DNA from 2 places in the Streptomyces sp. NPDC014734 genome. Region 1 is predicted to be linked to the other one. Evidence: riboswitches for the same ligand, from Rfam matches in the RefSeq annotation. Region 1 holds a riboswitch; the other holds the start of a gene.
The links. A riboswitch is a leader RNA that binds a small molecule or an ion and turns the genes downstream of it on or off. The one in region 1 is predicted to bind S-adenosylmethionine.
Positions count from the first base shown of each region.

Region 2: it holds a riboswitch for S-adenosylmethionine, as region 1 does, so the genes downstream of both, thrC (threonine synthase) here and ACF1CT_RS16080 (aminotransferase class V-fold PLP-dependent enzyme) in region 1, are expected to answer to the same signal.

Region 1 covers NZ_JBIBYN010000008.1:260,983-269,003, forward strand. Annotated here, with positions in the region: gene ACF1CT_RS16060 (NYN domain-containing protein) at 1-1,154, opposite strand, end outside; gene ACF1CT_RS16065 (hypothetical protein) at 1,195-1,437, opposite strand; gene ACF1CT_RS16070 (rhomboid family intramembrane serine protease) at 1,600-2,352, shown strand; gene ACF1CT_RS16075 (Lrp/AsnC family transcriptional regulator) at 2,349-2,630, shown strand; gene ACF1CT_RS16080 (aminotransferase class V-fold PLP-dependent enzyme) at 2,701-4,077, opposite strand; SAM riboswitch class IV at 4,251-4,368, opposite strand; gene trpD (anthranilate phosphoribosyltransferase) at 4,452-5,516, opposite strand; gene ACF1CT_RS16090 (cytochrome bc complex cytochrome b subunit) at 5,642-7,291, opposite strand; gene ACF1CT_RS16095 (Rieske 2Fe-2S domain-containing protein) at 7,288-8,021, opposite strand, start outside.
Region 2 covers NZ_JBIBYN010000019.1:170,984-179,004, forward strand. Annotated here, with positions in the region: gene ACF1CT_RS27150 (trehalose-6-phosphate synthase) at 1-1,135, opposite strand, end outside; gene ACF1CT_RS27155 (glucosyl-3-phosphoglycerate synthase) at 1,313-2,335, opposite strand; SAM riboswitch class I at 2,490-2,617, shown strand; gene thrC (threonine synthase) at 2,636-3,943, shown strand; gene ACF1CT_RS27165 (MoaD/ThiS family protein) at 3,974-4,252, shown strand; gene ACF1CT_RS27170 (cold-shock protein) at 4,745-4,951, shown strand; gene groL (chaperonin GroEL) at 5,332-6,954, shown strand; gene ACF1CT_RS27180 (esterase/lipase family protein) at 7,185-8,021, opposite strand, start outside.

The sequences.
Region 1 (8,021 bases):
AGCACCGGGGCGGCGAGTTCGGCCCCGTCGAAGACACAGGTCATCTCGGCACCGGTCTGTGCCGCGAGCATCGAGAGACCGCCCAGCAGCCGCAGCCGCTGCTTCTCCAGCGGCAGTTGCGGATAGCCGGTCTTGGTGACGTTGTAGCCGTCCACGATCAGATGGGCCTGCGGCAGCGCGAGCAACTGGTCGAGCAGGGCCGGATCGGTCTCCGAAAGCGCCCTGGCGGCAATGTCCTTGGGGGACATCCGGCCGGGCTCGACGGCGTCGACACCGTCCGCCGGACGGATCGACGCCGGGGGCAGGGCGAGCTCCCGACGGAGCCCGCGGGCCGCGTCCAGCACCGTGTCCAGCAGCAGCCGCAGCCGCATGTCCTCGACCGAGCGGCCCTCCCGCGCGGCCCTGCGCGCCGCCTCGACGGACGCCTCGGCCTCACCGAGCCGCGCCTTGAGCCTGCGCGTCTCGCTCTCCGCCGCGGAGACCTGGGCGGCAGCCTCGGCGCGCACGGCGTCGGTCTCGGCCCGGCTGCGCCGGAGCGCGGCCTCGCCCCGTCTGACGTCGCTGACGGCACTGCGCAGCTTGCGCTGGAGGGACTCGGACTCCTTGCGGGCGGCGTCCAGCTCGGCACGGAGCCGTTCCGTCTCGCTCCTCGTCCGGGAGCGCGCCTCGGCAAGTTCCTCGCGCAGCCGTTCGAGCTCGCGGCGGCCCGCCTCGTCGGCACGCTCGGCGTCGACGCGCTGGGCCTCCTCACCGGCGGCGGCCACCAGCTTCACCCAGCCGGCCGGGCGCAGTACATAGGCGGCTGCGGCGACGTCGACCGGGTCGGCGGCGGCGGGCGGCGCCCCGGATTTCAGCGCGGCGGCCAGCTCCGGCTGCTCCTCCTCGATCCGCTCACCGATCCGCTGCCGGAACGCCGGGTCGCCCTCCAGGGCCGCCGCCATGGCGTTCCCCGCGAACTTGGCCCGCCGGGTCGGGGTGAATCGGGCGTACTGCCGCAGCGGGGCGGGGAGTTCGGAGACCGTCAGGCCGCCGAAGGCGTCCGACACCAGCGCGACGACCCGCCGTCGCACGCCCTCGGGCAGCGGGCGGTCGAGCGCCTCGACGGCGCCGTCGGCCACCTCGGCCGAATCGGCACCGCTAGCGGGCTGCTCCACCATCCGTCACCCCAAATCACATGTCTGTCGCACGGCTCCGTCAGGAGTCGGCACCTGGCCTGGCGACCAGCTCGATCTGGTCCACCGCGTTGCACCAACGGCATCGCACCGACTCGATGGTCTCACTGACCACCTCGCGTTCCTCGACGGTGGCCTCCCCGGCCAGGTCGAGATGGACGTATTCGACGACCTTGGAGGAGCGGGTCACGTCGAAGCGGGTGAGATTTCCGCAGAGCGTGCAGCGCCAGCGGGTCCCGTCGGTCGGCTGCGGAACCGTCGTCATCGTTGCGTCCTCTTTCGTCGAGCCTCGTGCTGCCTGATTCAAGGATCTCGCGGTGCGCCGTCGAACTGCGGATGTCCTGCCGTAACCCTACGGCCTCACCGTGTACCGCCGACACGGCGAGGCGGTCTGTCCCGTTCCCTCCATGTGCGTCATGCTCTGTTCATGATCGATCTGCGCGTCGCGGCGGGCCGGGTGACCGGCGGACTCCTACGGACGGTCACCCCGGGCGGACCTCTGGTCACCCGCGCCCTGATCGCGTCGTGCTGCCTGATCTTCGTACTCGGCCCGCTCTCCGGTCTCCGGCCGCCCCACGGGACGGCGGACGCCCTGCTCGCCGCCCAGGCGGGGTACTTCGAACGCTGGGGGGTGATCCCGAACGAGCTGTGGGACGGCTCCGGGCCGGCCCTCCTCACCCCGCTCACCGCCCTCTTCGTGCACGGAAGCTGGCTGCACCTGCTCGGGAACATGCTGTTCCTGTACGTGTTCGGGGCGATGGCCGAGGAGCGCATGGGCCGCACCGAGTTCCTGCTCTTCTACGTCGGCTGCGGCTATCTCGCGCTGGTCGCCTACGCGGCGGCGCACGCCGCGTCCGACCAGACGCTCGTCGGCGCGTCGGGCGCCATCTCGGCGGTGCTGGGGGCGTTCCTCTACCTCTTCCCCAGGGCCCGGGTCACCAGCCTGTTCCCGTTCCTCTTCTTCCTGCCGCTGCGCTTCCCCGCCTGGATCGTGCTGATCTTCTGGTTCGCCCTGCAGTGGCTGGCGGTCCGGGGCGCGGGCGACGGAGGGCCGGGCGTGGCCTATCTGGCCCATGTGGCCGGCTTCGCCCTCGGCTTCCTCTACGCGTGGGGACGCTATCGACGTGCCGATAGAGTGAAGGCTCCAGCCGCGGCCACCGAGGGAGACAGCCAACCGTGATCACCGCGATCGTGCTCATCAAGACCAGCGTGGACCGGATTCCCGAGATCGCCGAGGCCATCGCCGCGCTGGACAGCGTCAGCGAGGTCTTCTCCGTCACCGGTACCCACGACCTCATCGCCATGGTCCGGGTGGCCTCGCACGACGACCTGGCCGACGTCATCCCGGGCCGGATCAGCAAGATCCCCGGCGTCGAGGCCACCGACACCCACGTGGCCTTTCGCACCTACTCCCAGCACGACCTGGAGGCGGCCTTCAACATCGGCCTCGACGGCTGAGAAGTCCCGGCTCACGTCATCCGGCGGGGGCGGACCACATCGGTCCGCCCCCGCCGGATGACGTGGGGGGTCAGAGCTGGGCCTCGCCCCGGTCCGGGACGCAGCGGCCGCCCTCGGTGCGGTACTTCCACTGGGCGCCCTCGCTCACCAGCTCCTTGACCGCGCGCACGAACCGCTCGATGTGCTCGTCCGGCGTACCGGCGCCGAAGCTCACCCGGATCGCGTTGAGCGAGAGCTCCCCCGGCTCGGCCTCGGGCGCGCCGCACTCGCCGACCTGCTGCGGGTCGCTGCCCAGCAGGGTGCGGACCAGCGGGTGGGCGCAGAACAGCCCGTCGCGGACCCCGATGCCGTACTCGGCGGAGAGCGCCGCGGCGAAGTGCGAGCTGTTCCAGCCCTCCACCACGAACGAGATGACGCCGACCCGCGGGGCGTCGTCGCCGAACAGCGAGAGCACCCTGACCTCGGGAACGTCCGCGAGACCGGCCCGGACCGCGGCGACGAGGTGCTGCTCCCGGGCGACCAGGTCGTCGAAGCCCGCGTCGGTGAGCGCCTTGCAGGCGGAGGCGATGGAGTACACGCCGATGACGTTGGGGGAACCGGCCTCGTGGCGGGCGGCGGTGGTGTGCCACTCGACGTCCACCCCGCCGTCGGCACGACGGGCGACCTTGCGCGAGGCGCCGCCACCCGCCAGGTACGGCTCGGCGCCCCGGAGCCAGTCGGCCCGGCCCGCGAGCACGCCCGAACCGAACGGCGCGTACAGCTTGTGTCCGGAGAAGGCGACCCAGTCGACATCCAGGCCGGCGATGTCGACGGGGTGGTGCGGGGCGAGCTGCGCCGCGTCCAGCACGATCCGGGCGCCGTGCGCGTGGGCGGCGGCGGCCAGTTCCCTGACCGGCCACAGTTCGCCGGTGACGTTGGAGGCGCCGGTGACGCAGACCAGCGCGGGGCCGTGGGGCTCGCGGTCGGCGAGCGCCCGCTCCAGTGTCCCGACGGCCTGGGCCGGGGTGCGCGGGGCGTTGAGGTACGTCACCCGGGCGTCGCGCCACGGCAGCAACGAGGCGTGGTGCTCGGTCTCGTAGACGAAGACCTGACAGTCGTCGGGGATCACGGCGGCCAGCAGGTTGAGCGAGTCGGTGGTCGAGCGGGTGAAGACCACCTGGTCGTCGGGGCGGCAGCCGAGGAACTCCGCGACCGTCGCCCGGCTGTTCTCGAACAGGTCCGTGGACAGCTGGGAGAGGTACCCGGCGCCGCGGTGGACGCTGCCGTAGTACGGGGCGTACGCGGCAACGTCGTCCCAGACCCGCTGGAGCGCCGGGGCGCTGGCGGCGTAGTCGAGGGCCGCGTAGGCGACTTCACCACCCGTGACCAGCGGAACCGTTACATCCTTGCCCAGAACCGGCAGAGGGGCACAAAGCGACTGGTCGGCGGCAGCGGTGAAGACAGACATGGCGAACTCCCGTAACAGGCAGGCGAATCGCACGCGCCGACGGACATGCGGCGGCGCGGCGTGAAGAGGAAGAGGGTGCGGAGAAGGGCCGGAAAGCCCTATCGCATTCGCGTGCTCACAAGAGACTCCCTAGGGACCAGGACCCCGGGGGTTGGCATTCGTTGATGCCGAGGGGCCCGCGCTTGCCGCGGACCTCGCTGCCCACGGCCTGGTCTTCACCCGGGGCACCCCGCCACGGACGGAGGGTTGCCGGACAGCGGGCCGGGGCCGTAGTCGCTGTCACTCATGACCTGCTCAGCATCTTGCCATACGTCCGTGAACGCGCAAGGCGCGGTCCGCGATGCGGACCGCGCCCCGCGTCACCTTCCTCGCGCTCAGGCGTTGCTGGCCGCCACCCAGCGCTCCAGCGCCGCCCGGGCCGCCCCGGAGTCGATGGACTCGGCCGCCCTCACGACCCCGGCGGCGAGCTGTTCGTCCAGCGTGCCGTCCGTCGGGTCCAGGGCGACCAGGGCCGCCGCGGAGTTGAGCAGCACTGCCTCGCGCACCGGCCCGGGTTCGCCGGCCAGCACCCGTCGGGCCACGTCCGCGTTGTACGAGGCGTCGGCACCGCGCAGCGCCTGTGCCGGGACCAGCTCCAGGCCGATGTCGCGCGGGTCGAACCGCTGCTCGCGCACCGCGCCGTCCCGCACCACCCAGACCCGCGAGGTCGCCGTCGTCGTCAGCTCGTCGAGCCCGTCGTCACCGCGGAAGACGAGCGCCGAATTGCCGCGCGCGGCGAGGACACCGGCCACGATCGGCGCCATCCTCGCGTCGGCCACACCGACGGCCTGGGCGCGGACCCCGGCCGGATTGGTGAGTGGACCCAGGATGTTGAACGTGGTCTGGGCGCCGAGCTCCTTGCGCGCCCGGGCCGCGTACCGCAGCGCGGGGTGGAACTTCACCGCGAAGCAGAAGGTGATGCCCGCTTCCTCGGCGACCTCGACGACGCGCTCGGCGCTGAGCTCCAGGTTGACGCCGAGCTTCTCCAGCACGTCGGAGGAGCCGCTCGCCGAGGAGGAGGCGCGGTTGCCGTGCTTGACGACCTTGGCGCCGGTGCCCGCGATGACGATCGCGGACATCGTGGAGATGTTGACCGTCTTGGCGAGGTCGCCGCCGGTGCCGACGATGTCGACCGTGCGGCCCGGGACGTGAATGGTGCGGGCGTGCTCGTACATGGCGCGCACCAGGCCCGACACCTCCTCGACCGTCTCGCCCTTGGCGCGCAGCGCCACCGCGAAACCGGCGATCTGCACGTCGGTCGCCTCACCGCTCATGATGCGGTCCATCGCCCACGCGGTGTCGTCCGCGCCCAGGTCCTCGCCGCGCAGCAACGGGTTCAGCACGCCGGGCCAGGAACGGTCCGCCACGCTGTCGCCGCCGATCGGGGTCACAACGTTCATGGTCCGCTCCTGGGGTCCACAGCCGGTAAAAGGGGTCGGCTCCCACCCTATCGAGCACCGGGGACAGCGAAGAGCCCCGTCCATCGGATGGACGGGGCTCCTGCTGTGGCGATCAGTTCAGGCGATCAGTGGTGACCGTGGCCGCTGGTGATCTCCTTGTACTCCTCGACGGTGGGCTTGGCGATCTGGCCGTCCTCGCCGAAGTAGCTCCTGCTGAGCCTGGCGCGCAGCTTCTGCAGCGGGGACACCTTGCGCTCGACGCCGTTCTCGTCGACCGTCGGGCCGATCTCGACCGGCTGGTACTGCTCGTGCGCGGTGAGCGTGTGCAGCTTCTCCGGACCGAGCGGCTCGTGGATCTCGACGAACTCACCGTGCGGCAGGCGCTTGATGATGCCGGACTCGCGCCCGTGCAGCACCTTCTCCTTGTCGCGGCGCTGGAGGCCGAGGCAGATCCGCCGGGTGACGATGAACGCGATGACCGGGCCCGCGAAGATGAAGATCCGGATGAACCAGGAAATGGCGTTGATCGACAGGTGGAAGTGCGTGGCCCACAGGTCGTTGCCACCGCCGATGAAGACGATGACGTACTCGGTGATCCAGGCGACGCCGAAGGCGGTCCGGGTCGGGGCGTTGCGCGGGCGGTCCAGCAGGTGGTGCTCGCGCTTGTCACCGGTGACCCAGGACTCGATGAACGGGTAGAGCGCGATGACCGCGAGCACCAGTCCGAAGACCATCAGCGGGATGAACACGCCCAGGACCAGCGTGTGGCCCCAGAGGTTGATCTCCCAGCCGGGCATCACACGGATCAGACCCTCGGCGAAGCCCATGTACCAGTCGGGCTGGGCGCCGGTGGACACCTGGTCCGGCCGGTAGGGGCCGATGGACCAGACGGGGTTGATCGTGGCGATGGCCGAGATGATGGCGATGATGCCGAAGACCAGGAAGAAGAAGCCGCCGGCCTTCGCCATGTACACCGGCATGAGCGGCATGCCGACGACGTTCTTGTTCGTCCGGCCGGGACCGGCGAACTGCGTGTGCTTGTGGTAGAAGACGAGGATCAGGTGCGCCACCACGAGCCCGAGCATGATGCCCGGCAGCAGCAGGATGTGGATCGAGTAGAACCGGGCGACGAAGTCGTGGCCGGGGAACTCTCCGCCGAACAGGAACATCGAGATGTAGGTGCCGACGATCGGCATCGACAGGATCGCGCCCTGGGTGAAGCGGATACCCGTACCGGACAGCAGGTCGTCCGGGAGCGAGTAGCCGGTGAAGCCGGTGAACATGCCCAGCACGAACAGCAGGAAGCCGAACAGCCAGTTGATCTCACGCGGCTTGCGGAACGCGCCCGTGAAGAAGACGCGCATCATGTGCACGAACATGCCGGCCAGGAAGATCAGCGCGGCCCAGTGGTGGATCTGGCGGACCAGGAGACCACCGCGGACGTCGAAGCTGATGTCCAGTGTCGAGGCGTACGCCTGCGACATCTTGATGCCCTGCATCGGCTCGTACGAGCCGTGGTACACGACCTCGTTCATGCTCGGGTGGAAGAACAGCGTCAGGTACACACCCGTGAGGATGATGATGATGAAGCTGTAGAGGCAGATCTCCCCGAGCATGAAGGACCAGTGGTCCGGGAAGATCTTGCGCATGTTGGCCTTGGCCAGGCTGTAGATCCCGAGCCGGCCGTCCGCCCAGTCGGCCACCCGCTCGCCTGCGGGCGCCTTGCGATTGTCCGGCGCGGCTGCGCCGGGTGTGTTCGTGGTCGCAGTACTCATCCGCGCTCCCAGAATGCAGGACCGACGGGCTCATCGAAGTCGCCGAGCGCTTCGAGGTTGCCCTCGCTGTTCACGCCGATCCGCAGCTGCGGAAGGGCGTGACCGGCCGGACCGAAGATGACGCGGGCGCCGTCGGAGAGGTCGAAGGTGGACTGGTGGCACGGGCAGAGCACGTGGTGCGTCTGCTGCTCGTACAGGCTGATCGGGCAGCCGACGTGGGTGCAGATCTTGGAGAAGGCCACGATTCCCTCGTGGGCCCACTCGCGCTCGCGCTTGTCCTTGATGTCGTCCGGCTGGATACGGACGATCATCAGCGCGGCCTTGGCGATCTGGTTCTGGAAGTCCTCCGCCTCCTCCGTCAGGCCCTCGGGCATGGCGAAGGTGAGCGAACCCACGACGACGTCCTCGGGACGCAGCGGCTCCATCGTGTTCATGTTGATGAGCTGCTTGCCCTTGGCCCACAACGTGCTGCGGAGCTTCTTCTCCGGCAGCGGGCCGAGGTCGCGCAGGAGCACCACACCGGAGAGCGGCACCAGGGCCAGCGCGCCGAACATGGTGTTGCGGATCAGCTTGCGCCGACCGAGCGCGGACTCCTGGGCACCGGCCGCGAAGTCCGCGAGGACCTTCGCCTTGACCTCGGGCGTGGCCTCGATGGCGTGCCGGTCGTCGGCGACCTCCACGTCGGACATCAGGGTGCGCGCCCAGTGGACGGCCCCGGCGCCGATCGCGA
Region 2 (8,021 bases), on a different contig from region 1:
GGATCGGGTTGACGAGGGCCACGTCGGCCAGCCGGTACGCGGCCAGCGAGCGGGCGAAGTCGTCCTTGACGTGCAGGACGACGGGGGTCCAGGTGGCCGTGCCGTACGCCTCGTTGATGTCGGCGGCGACCCGCCGGACCTCGGCGGTGTAGTCGCGGTATACGGCGAGGTCCTGCCGGGACGGGTAGGCGAAGGCGACGTGGACGACCCGTTCGCGCCATTCGGGCCGCTCGTCGAGGAGTGCGCGGTACGCGAACAGGCCGCGCACGATGTTCTTGGACAGTTCCGTCCGGTCCACCCGGACGATCGTCCTCCGCCCGGGGCCGATCTGCTCGCGCAGCGCCGCCAGTCGCTCGTCCACGTCCGCCTCGTGCGCGCGTCTGCGCAGGAAGCCCGCGTCCGCGCCGAGCCCGTGCACCCCGATCCGGGTGTCCCCGGTGCCGCCCAGGATCTCCGCGCAGCAGCCGGTGAAGGCGTCCGCCCAGCGACGGGTGAGGAAGGCGGCCCGGTCGGCACCCAGGATGCCGCGCAGCAACTGTTCGGCGATGTCGTCGGGGAGCAGGCGGAAGTAGTCGACGGGCGCCCACGGGGTGTGCGAGAAGTGGCCGATGCGCAGGTCGGGGCGGAGCGCCCGGAGCATGCCGGGCACCAGGGCCAGGTGGTAGTCCTGCACCAGGACCGCCGCCCCCTGCCCGGCCTCCTCGGCGAGCGCCTCGGCGAAGGCCCGGTTGTACGTCTCGAACGACGCCCACTGCCGCCGGAACTCCGCGTCGAAGACCGGCTCCAGCGGGGTCTGGTAGAGCATGTGGTGGACGAACCAGAGCACCGAGTTCGCGATCCCGTTGTACGCGTCCGCGTGGACGGCGGCGTCGATGTCGAGCATCCGCACGCCCGGCTCGCCGACCCCGCGCCGGACCGCCTCCCGGTCCCCGTCGCCGAGCGCCGCGCACACCCAGAGCTTGTCGTCGACCGCGCTCAGCCCGGAGACGAGCCCGCCCCCGCCGCGCCTGGTGTCGAGCGAACCGTCCGTGGTGAGGGTGTACGACACCGGGCCGCGGTTGGAGGCGACGAGGACCTGCGCGGAGGACCGGGTCCGGGGCCGGGCGGCGGGCTGGGCTGCGTGCTCGGAGACCATGTTGCGGAATCTAGCCCGATCACGAACCGCCCAAACGTGCGAAGTCCGGCCGGGCCCGGCGGGCCCGGCCCGATGGAGGGCGCCCGACGGGGTCATGCCGTGCGGTGGGCGACGGGGCGGGCTGCGAGACGTGCCACAAGGTGGGCTGCGAGGCGGGCTGCGGGGCTGACGACGAGGTCACGCGGCGTGGCGGGTGAGGTACTCCTCGATCTCGCGCATCGGGGGCCGTTCCTCGGTGTCGACCGGGTGGGTACGCGGCACGAAGCCGTGGTCGCCGCGCTCGAACTGGGTGAGCGAGGGGCGGACCAAATGGCCACGGGACAGCCGGAGTTGGGCGGTCCGGTAGATCGCGGCGGCCATCCGGCCGAGCGCCTGGCCGTCCTGGTGGCGGTGCCTGCGCACCCCCACGTCGACCTGGGCGAGCGCGTCGAGGCCCACCGTGTGCAGGGCGTCGACGAGAAGGCCCAGCTCCACCCCGTACCCGACGGGGAAGGGCAACTGTTCGAGCAGGGAGCGGCGGGCGGCGTACTCGCCGCCGAGCGGCTGGACGAAACCGGCGAGCCGCGGCCAGTGCAGATTGAGCAGCGGGCGGGCCACCAGTTCGGTGACGCGGCCCCCCTGGGCGGCGGCCCGGCTGGTGGTGAGATCGGAAGCGCCACCGGGGGCGCCCCGGGAGACGCCTTCGGAAACGGCTTCGGGAGCGTCGCCGAACGGCCGGTCGTACATCGCCTTGACGAACTGCACGTCCGGTTCGGTCAGCAGTGGGCCGACGATGCCGGAGACGAAGTCCGCCGAGAAGTCCCTCAGGTCGGCGTCGACGAAGCAGACGATGTCCCCGCCGGTCACCAGCAGTGACCGCCACAGCACCTCGCCCTTGCCGGGCACGGCGGGTATGCGCGGGAGTATGTCGTCCCGGTGGACCACCCGGGCCCCGGCCTCCCGGGCCACCTTCGAGGTGTTGTCCGTGGAGCCGGAGTCGATGACCACGAGTTCGTCGACCAGCCGTACCCTCTCCATCAGCTCGCGCCGGATCGTCGTGACGATCTCGCCGACGGTCGCCTCCTCGTTCAGCGCAGGCAGGACGACACTCACGCTCCCGCGTCGCGGGTCCTTCGCCTTGGCCGCCAGGAGGCGTTCCAGCGGGCGGTCGGCGGCTGACCAGGAACGCCTGGTCAGCCAGCGTTCGGCCTCTTCCAGCACGGTCGATACTCCCTGTATGTGATCCATCTCGCGGTTCGGACGACTATCTCAACAGTCCGGGGCTTCGGTTAGAGTCTTGAACAACGCGGACGACCGTCGCATGTCGGGGTCGGTCCGCCGACAAATGCCTGGACCATGTGTTCCAGTGCCACAGCGCTCATCCAGAGGGACTGAGGGAACGGCCCGTTGAAGTCCCGGCAACCCTCCTGCCGACCGCGAGGTCACGGTGGGGAAGGTGCCAATTCCGTCTTGCGGCGAAACGCGTCGCAAGGAAGATGAGGAGAAAGGGCCTCCGCCATCATGGCCGTGCAGACTGCCGCAGCAGACACCGCTTCTTCCGCCGGTGCCTCCCCCGTCGACCTGGGCCCCGCCGCGGCGCTTTCCTGCCGCGAATGCGGCGAGCGATTCGAACTCGGCCCCATTTTCGCCTGCGCGTCCTGTTTCGGGCCGCTCGAAGTGGCGTACGACCTGCCGACCGGTTCCCCCGAGGAGCTGAGGAAGCGCATCGAGGCCGGACCGAACACCATCTGGCGCTACGCGCCGCTGCTGCCGGTCCCCGCCGACGTCGCGGACAAGCCCAACATCAACCCCGGCTTCACCAAGCTGGTCAAGGCCGACAACCTGGCCCGTGAGCTGGGTGTCACCGGTGGCCTGTACGTCAAGGACGACTCCGGCAACCCGACGCACTCCTTCAAGGACCGCGTCGTCGCCATCGCCGTCGAGGCCGCCCGCGCCTTCGGCTTCACCACCCTCTCCTGCTCCTCCACCGGCAACCTCGCCGGTGCGGTGGGTGCCGCCGCGGCCCGCGCCGGCTTCCGCTCCTGCGTGTTCATCCCGCACGACCTGGAACAGGGCAAGGTCGTCATGGCCGCGGTGTACGGCGGTGAGCTGGTCGGCATCGAGGGCAACTACGACGACGTCAACCGCTTCTGCTCGGAGCTCATCGGCGACCCGCTCGGCGAGGGCTGGGGCTTCGTCAACGTCAACCTCCGCCCGTACTACGGCGAGGGCTCCAAGACCCTGGCGTACGAGATCTGCGAGCAGCTCGGCTGGCGGCTGCCCGACCAGATCGTCATCCCGATCGCGTCCGGCTCCCAGCTGACGAAGATCGACAAGGGGCTCCAGGAGCTGATCAAGCTGGGCCTGGTCGAGGACAAGCCGTACAAGATCTTCGGCGCCCAGGCCGAGGGCTGCTCCCCGGTCTCCACCGCGTTCAAGGCCGGTCTCGACGTCGTCCGGCCGCAGAAGCCGAACACCATCGCCAAGTCCCTGGCGATCGGCAACCCGGCCGACGGCCCGTACGTCCTGGACATCGCCCGCCGCACCGGCGGCGCCGTCGAGGACGTCGACGACGAGCAGGTCGTCGACGCGATCAAGCTGCTGGCGCGCACCGAGGGCATCTTCGCCGAGACCGCGGGCGGGGTGACGGTCGGCGTGACGAAGAAGCTGATCGAGAACGGTGTGCTCGACCCGTCGCTGACCACCGTCGTCCTCAACACCGGGGACGGCCTCAAGACGCTGGACGCGGTGGCCGCCACCTCGCAGGCGACCGCGACGATCCGCCCGAGCCTGGACGCGTTCCGCGCCGCCGGCCTCGCCTCCGCCTGATCCTCCCGAGACCGAAGAAAGGCATCCGCCATGAGCGTCAAGGTCCGTATCCCCACCATCCTCCGCACCTACACCGGCGGCCGGGCCGAGGTTCCGGCCGACGGCGAGAATCTCTCCCAGGTCATCGCCTCCCTGGAGCAGAACCACCCGGGCATCGCCGCCCGCGTCCTGGACGACCAGGGCAAGCTGCGCCGCTTCGTGAACGTCTACGTCAACGACGACGACGTGCGCTTCGAGAGCGGGCTGGAGACGGCGACGCCGGACGGCGCCGGCATCTCGATCATCCCCGCCGTCGCGGGCGGCTGCTGACGCTCCCGGGCCTTCGTCGGACGACCCTCCGTCCGCCCGCTGCCGGACGGCTGTCAGGCGGCGGGCGGACGGCCGTCGGGCGGTTTCACGGTGTTATCGAATTGCCCCCTCCGGAACAAACGGAGGGGGCAATTCTGCATGGTTGAGCGCGGTAGAGTGTGGGAAGTCCCCCAGCTTCGCGTGCCGCCCGCCCCATGAGATTGCGCCCGGTCACGACAAGAAGTGGCCAATGTGCTCGATCTTCATGTGCCATAAGTCACTTTTGCCCGGCCCGACTTGCCCCGGAACCTTGTGAATCCTTCATATCCGGGCGATCAGTCGTGCCCGGAATTCTCGTCTGATTGACCTGTTGCAGAGGGCAGTTGGGCAGATACATTCAGCCGCGGTCGACGCGTTCCGGCGCACACACACCCTCTCCTGTCGGAGGGTGGGTTCTGACCCGGGTCCGCGAAGTGCGGTCCTGCGCAAGGGCCAGTAATAGGGGAGTTAGGCATGGCTCAGGGCACCGTCAAGTGGTTCAACGCGGAGAAGGGGTACGGCTTCATCGCGGTCGACGGTGGTGCGGATGTTTTCGTCCACTACAGCGCGATCCAGATGGACGGCTACCGCACCCTCGAAGAGGGTCAGCGAGTTGAGTTCGAGATCTCGCAGGGCCAGAAGGGGCCGCAGGCGGACATGGTCAAGCTCGCCGTCGGCTGAGTTCGGCGCGGTCGGCCAACAACGACACCACTCACGCACGGAGGGCCCGTACCCCGGGGACACCCAGGGGTACGGGCCCTCCGCGCGTGCGCCCGCGGCCGGGGCGGTCGGGAGGGGTGTCCGGGGCCGGGAGGAGGAGGGGCGGAGTTCCGTCGTCGGACCGTCGGCCCCGAGCCAACCTTCCCCGAGGACGCTTGCACTCTCGGGGGTCGAGTGCTAATCATTGCGTTAGCACTCTCCAGGTGAGAGTGACAGAACTTGGACCGGGCCGGTGAGGCCCGCAGGTCCGGTGGGGCAAGGAACCACCGGCACGCAGGCCGTCCGTCGCGGGCGCCACTCGGTCCGGAGAAATCCACCCCTGTCCGGGAGGACCACTTCACATGGCCAAGATCATCGCGTTCGACGAGGAGGCCCGGCGCGGTCTCGAGCGCGGCATGAACCAGCTCGCCGACGCCGTCAAGGTCACCCTTGGCCCCAAGGGTCGCAACGTCGTCCTTGAGAAGAAGTGGGGCGCCCCCACGATCACCAACGATGGTGTGTCCATCGCCAAGGAGATCGAGCTGGAGGACCCGTACGAGAAGATCGGTGCGGAGCTGGTCAAGGAGGTCGCCAAGAAGACGGACGACGTCGCCGGCGACGGTACGACCACCGCCACCGTTCTCGCCCAGGCGCTCGTCCGCGAGGGCCTTCGCAACGTCGCCGCGGGTGCCAACCCGATGGCTCTCAAGCGGGGCATCGAGAAGGCCGTCGAGGCCGTCTCCGCCGCCCTCCTGGAGCAGGCCAAGGACGTGGAGACCAAGGAGCAGATCGCTTCCACGGCCTCCATCTCCGCCGCCGACACCCAGATCGGCGAGCTGATCGCCGAGGCCATGGACAAGGTCGGCAAGGAAGGCGTCATCACCGTCGAGGAGTCCCAGACCTTCGGTCTGGAGCTGGAGCTCACCGAGGGTATGCGCTTCGACAAGGGCTACATCTCGGCGTACTTCGCCACCGACATGGAGCGTATGGAGGCGTCGCTCGACGACCCGTACATCCTCATCGTCAACTCGAAGATCAGCAACGTGAAGGACCTCCTTCCGCTGCTGGAGAAGGTCATGCAGTCCGGCAAGCCGCTGCTGATCATCGCCGAGGACGTCGAGGGCGAGGCCCTGTCGACCCTGGTCGTCAACAAGATCCGCGGCACCTTCAAGTCCGTCGCCGTCAAGGCCCCGGGCTTCGGCGACCGCCGCAAGGCCATGCTCGGTGACATCGCCATCCTCACCGGTGGCCAGGTCATCTCCGAGGAGGTCGGCCTCAAGCTGGAGAACGCCGGTCTCGACCTGCTCGGCCGCGCCCGCAAGGTCGTCATCACCAAGGACGAGACGACGATCGTCGACGGCGCCGGTGACAGCGACCAGGTTCAGGGCCGCGTCAACCAGATCCGTGCCGAGATCGAGAACTCCGACTCGGACTACGACCGCGAGAAGCTCCAGGAGCGCCTCGCGAAGCTCGCCGGCGGCGTGGCGGTCATCAAGGCCGGTGCCGCGACCGAGGTCGAGCTGAAGGAGCGCAAGCACCGCATCGAGGACGCGGTGCGCAACGCCAAGGCCGCCGTCGAGGAGGGCATCGTCGCCGGTGGTGGCGTGGCTCTGCTCCAGGCCTCGGCCGTCTTCGAGAAGCTGGAGCTCTCGGGTGACGAGGCGACCGGCGCCAACGCCGTCAAGCTGGCCCTGGAGGCCCCGCTCAAGCAGATCGCCGTCAACGGTGGCCTGGAGGGTGGCGTCGTCGTCGAGAAGGTGCGCAACCTGGCCGTCGGCCACGGTCTGAACGCCGCGACCGGCGAGTACGTCGACATGATCGCCGAGGGCATCCTCGACCCGGCGAAGGTCACGCGTTCCGCCCTGCAGAACGCCGCGTCCATCGCCGCGCTGTTCCTGACCACCGAGGCCGTCATCGCCGACAAGCCGGAGAAGGCCGCCGCGGCCGCTCCGGGCGGCATGCCGGGCGGTGACATGGACTTCTGATCCCTCGGGATCGGTAGTTCGGTCGGGCGACAGCCGGACTGTCGCGCAGGCCCCTGGGACCCTTTCCGGTCCCGGGGGCCTGCGCCGTTCTCGGGGGCCTGCGCCGTTCTCGGCACGCGCGTCCGTGTCGGTGTCGGCGTTCGTGTCGGTGTCGTGCCGGGCTGAGGGAGCCGGTCGTGCCGGGCCACGGGAGCCCGGTCGTGCCGGTATGGGGAGCCGGTCGGATCGGGTTACGGGAGCCGGTCGATGATCCAGGTGGAGAGTTCCTCCGTGACCAGGCTGTGGCCCTCGTTGCGGGCGGCGAGCGTGAACTCGTCGAGTCCGCTGTCCTCCGGCGGGAGCGCGGAGACATCCGCGTACAGCGCCTCGTCCGTGTCCGGGTCGCGGACGTCGACCGCGCTGACGGACGGCACGAAGCAGTGCGAGCGGATACGGACGTCGGTCTTGAACCCGAGTGCCGGACCGAGTGCGTTGAGACCGTCGGCGAGGATGCCGAAGCCTTCCAGCGAACCACCCGGGGCGCCGTCCAGGGACGGAAGGCCGCGCGTGCGCACCTCGTGTGACTTCAGCGTCGCCACCCGCAGTTTCGCGGCGCGTTCGTCGTCGCCCGGCGCCTGGGTGTGGAGCTCGGTGCCGCAGACCGACGCACCCTTGCCCTCCAGGGCCAGTTCACCGGCCGGCACGTCGCTTCCGGTGCCGTCGCCCGTGCCGTTGGCGACCCCGATCAGCCGCGGCCTGCGCGGCCACCCGCCGACCCGTCGCAGCTCGGCGAGGAACGTGGCGCGCTCGGCGCTCTGCCCCGGTGTCCCGTTCCACTCCTCGATGTGCCGCCACAGCAACTGGCGGGCGACCGGGCTGTTGATCTGGTCGGAGAACCGGCTGTCGAGGTCCCTCACGTAGTGCGCGAACGCCTGGAGGCCGATCGGGATCCAGGCGCCGCGGTGCGGGCTGTCATAGGAGAAATACAGCGCCGTACGGTGATCCTCGCGCCGGTGCTCCAGCGTGGCCAGGGCGTGCCGGGCGACCAGGCCGCCCGTGCTGAACCCGCCGACGGCCAGGGGCGTGTC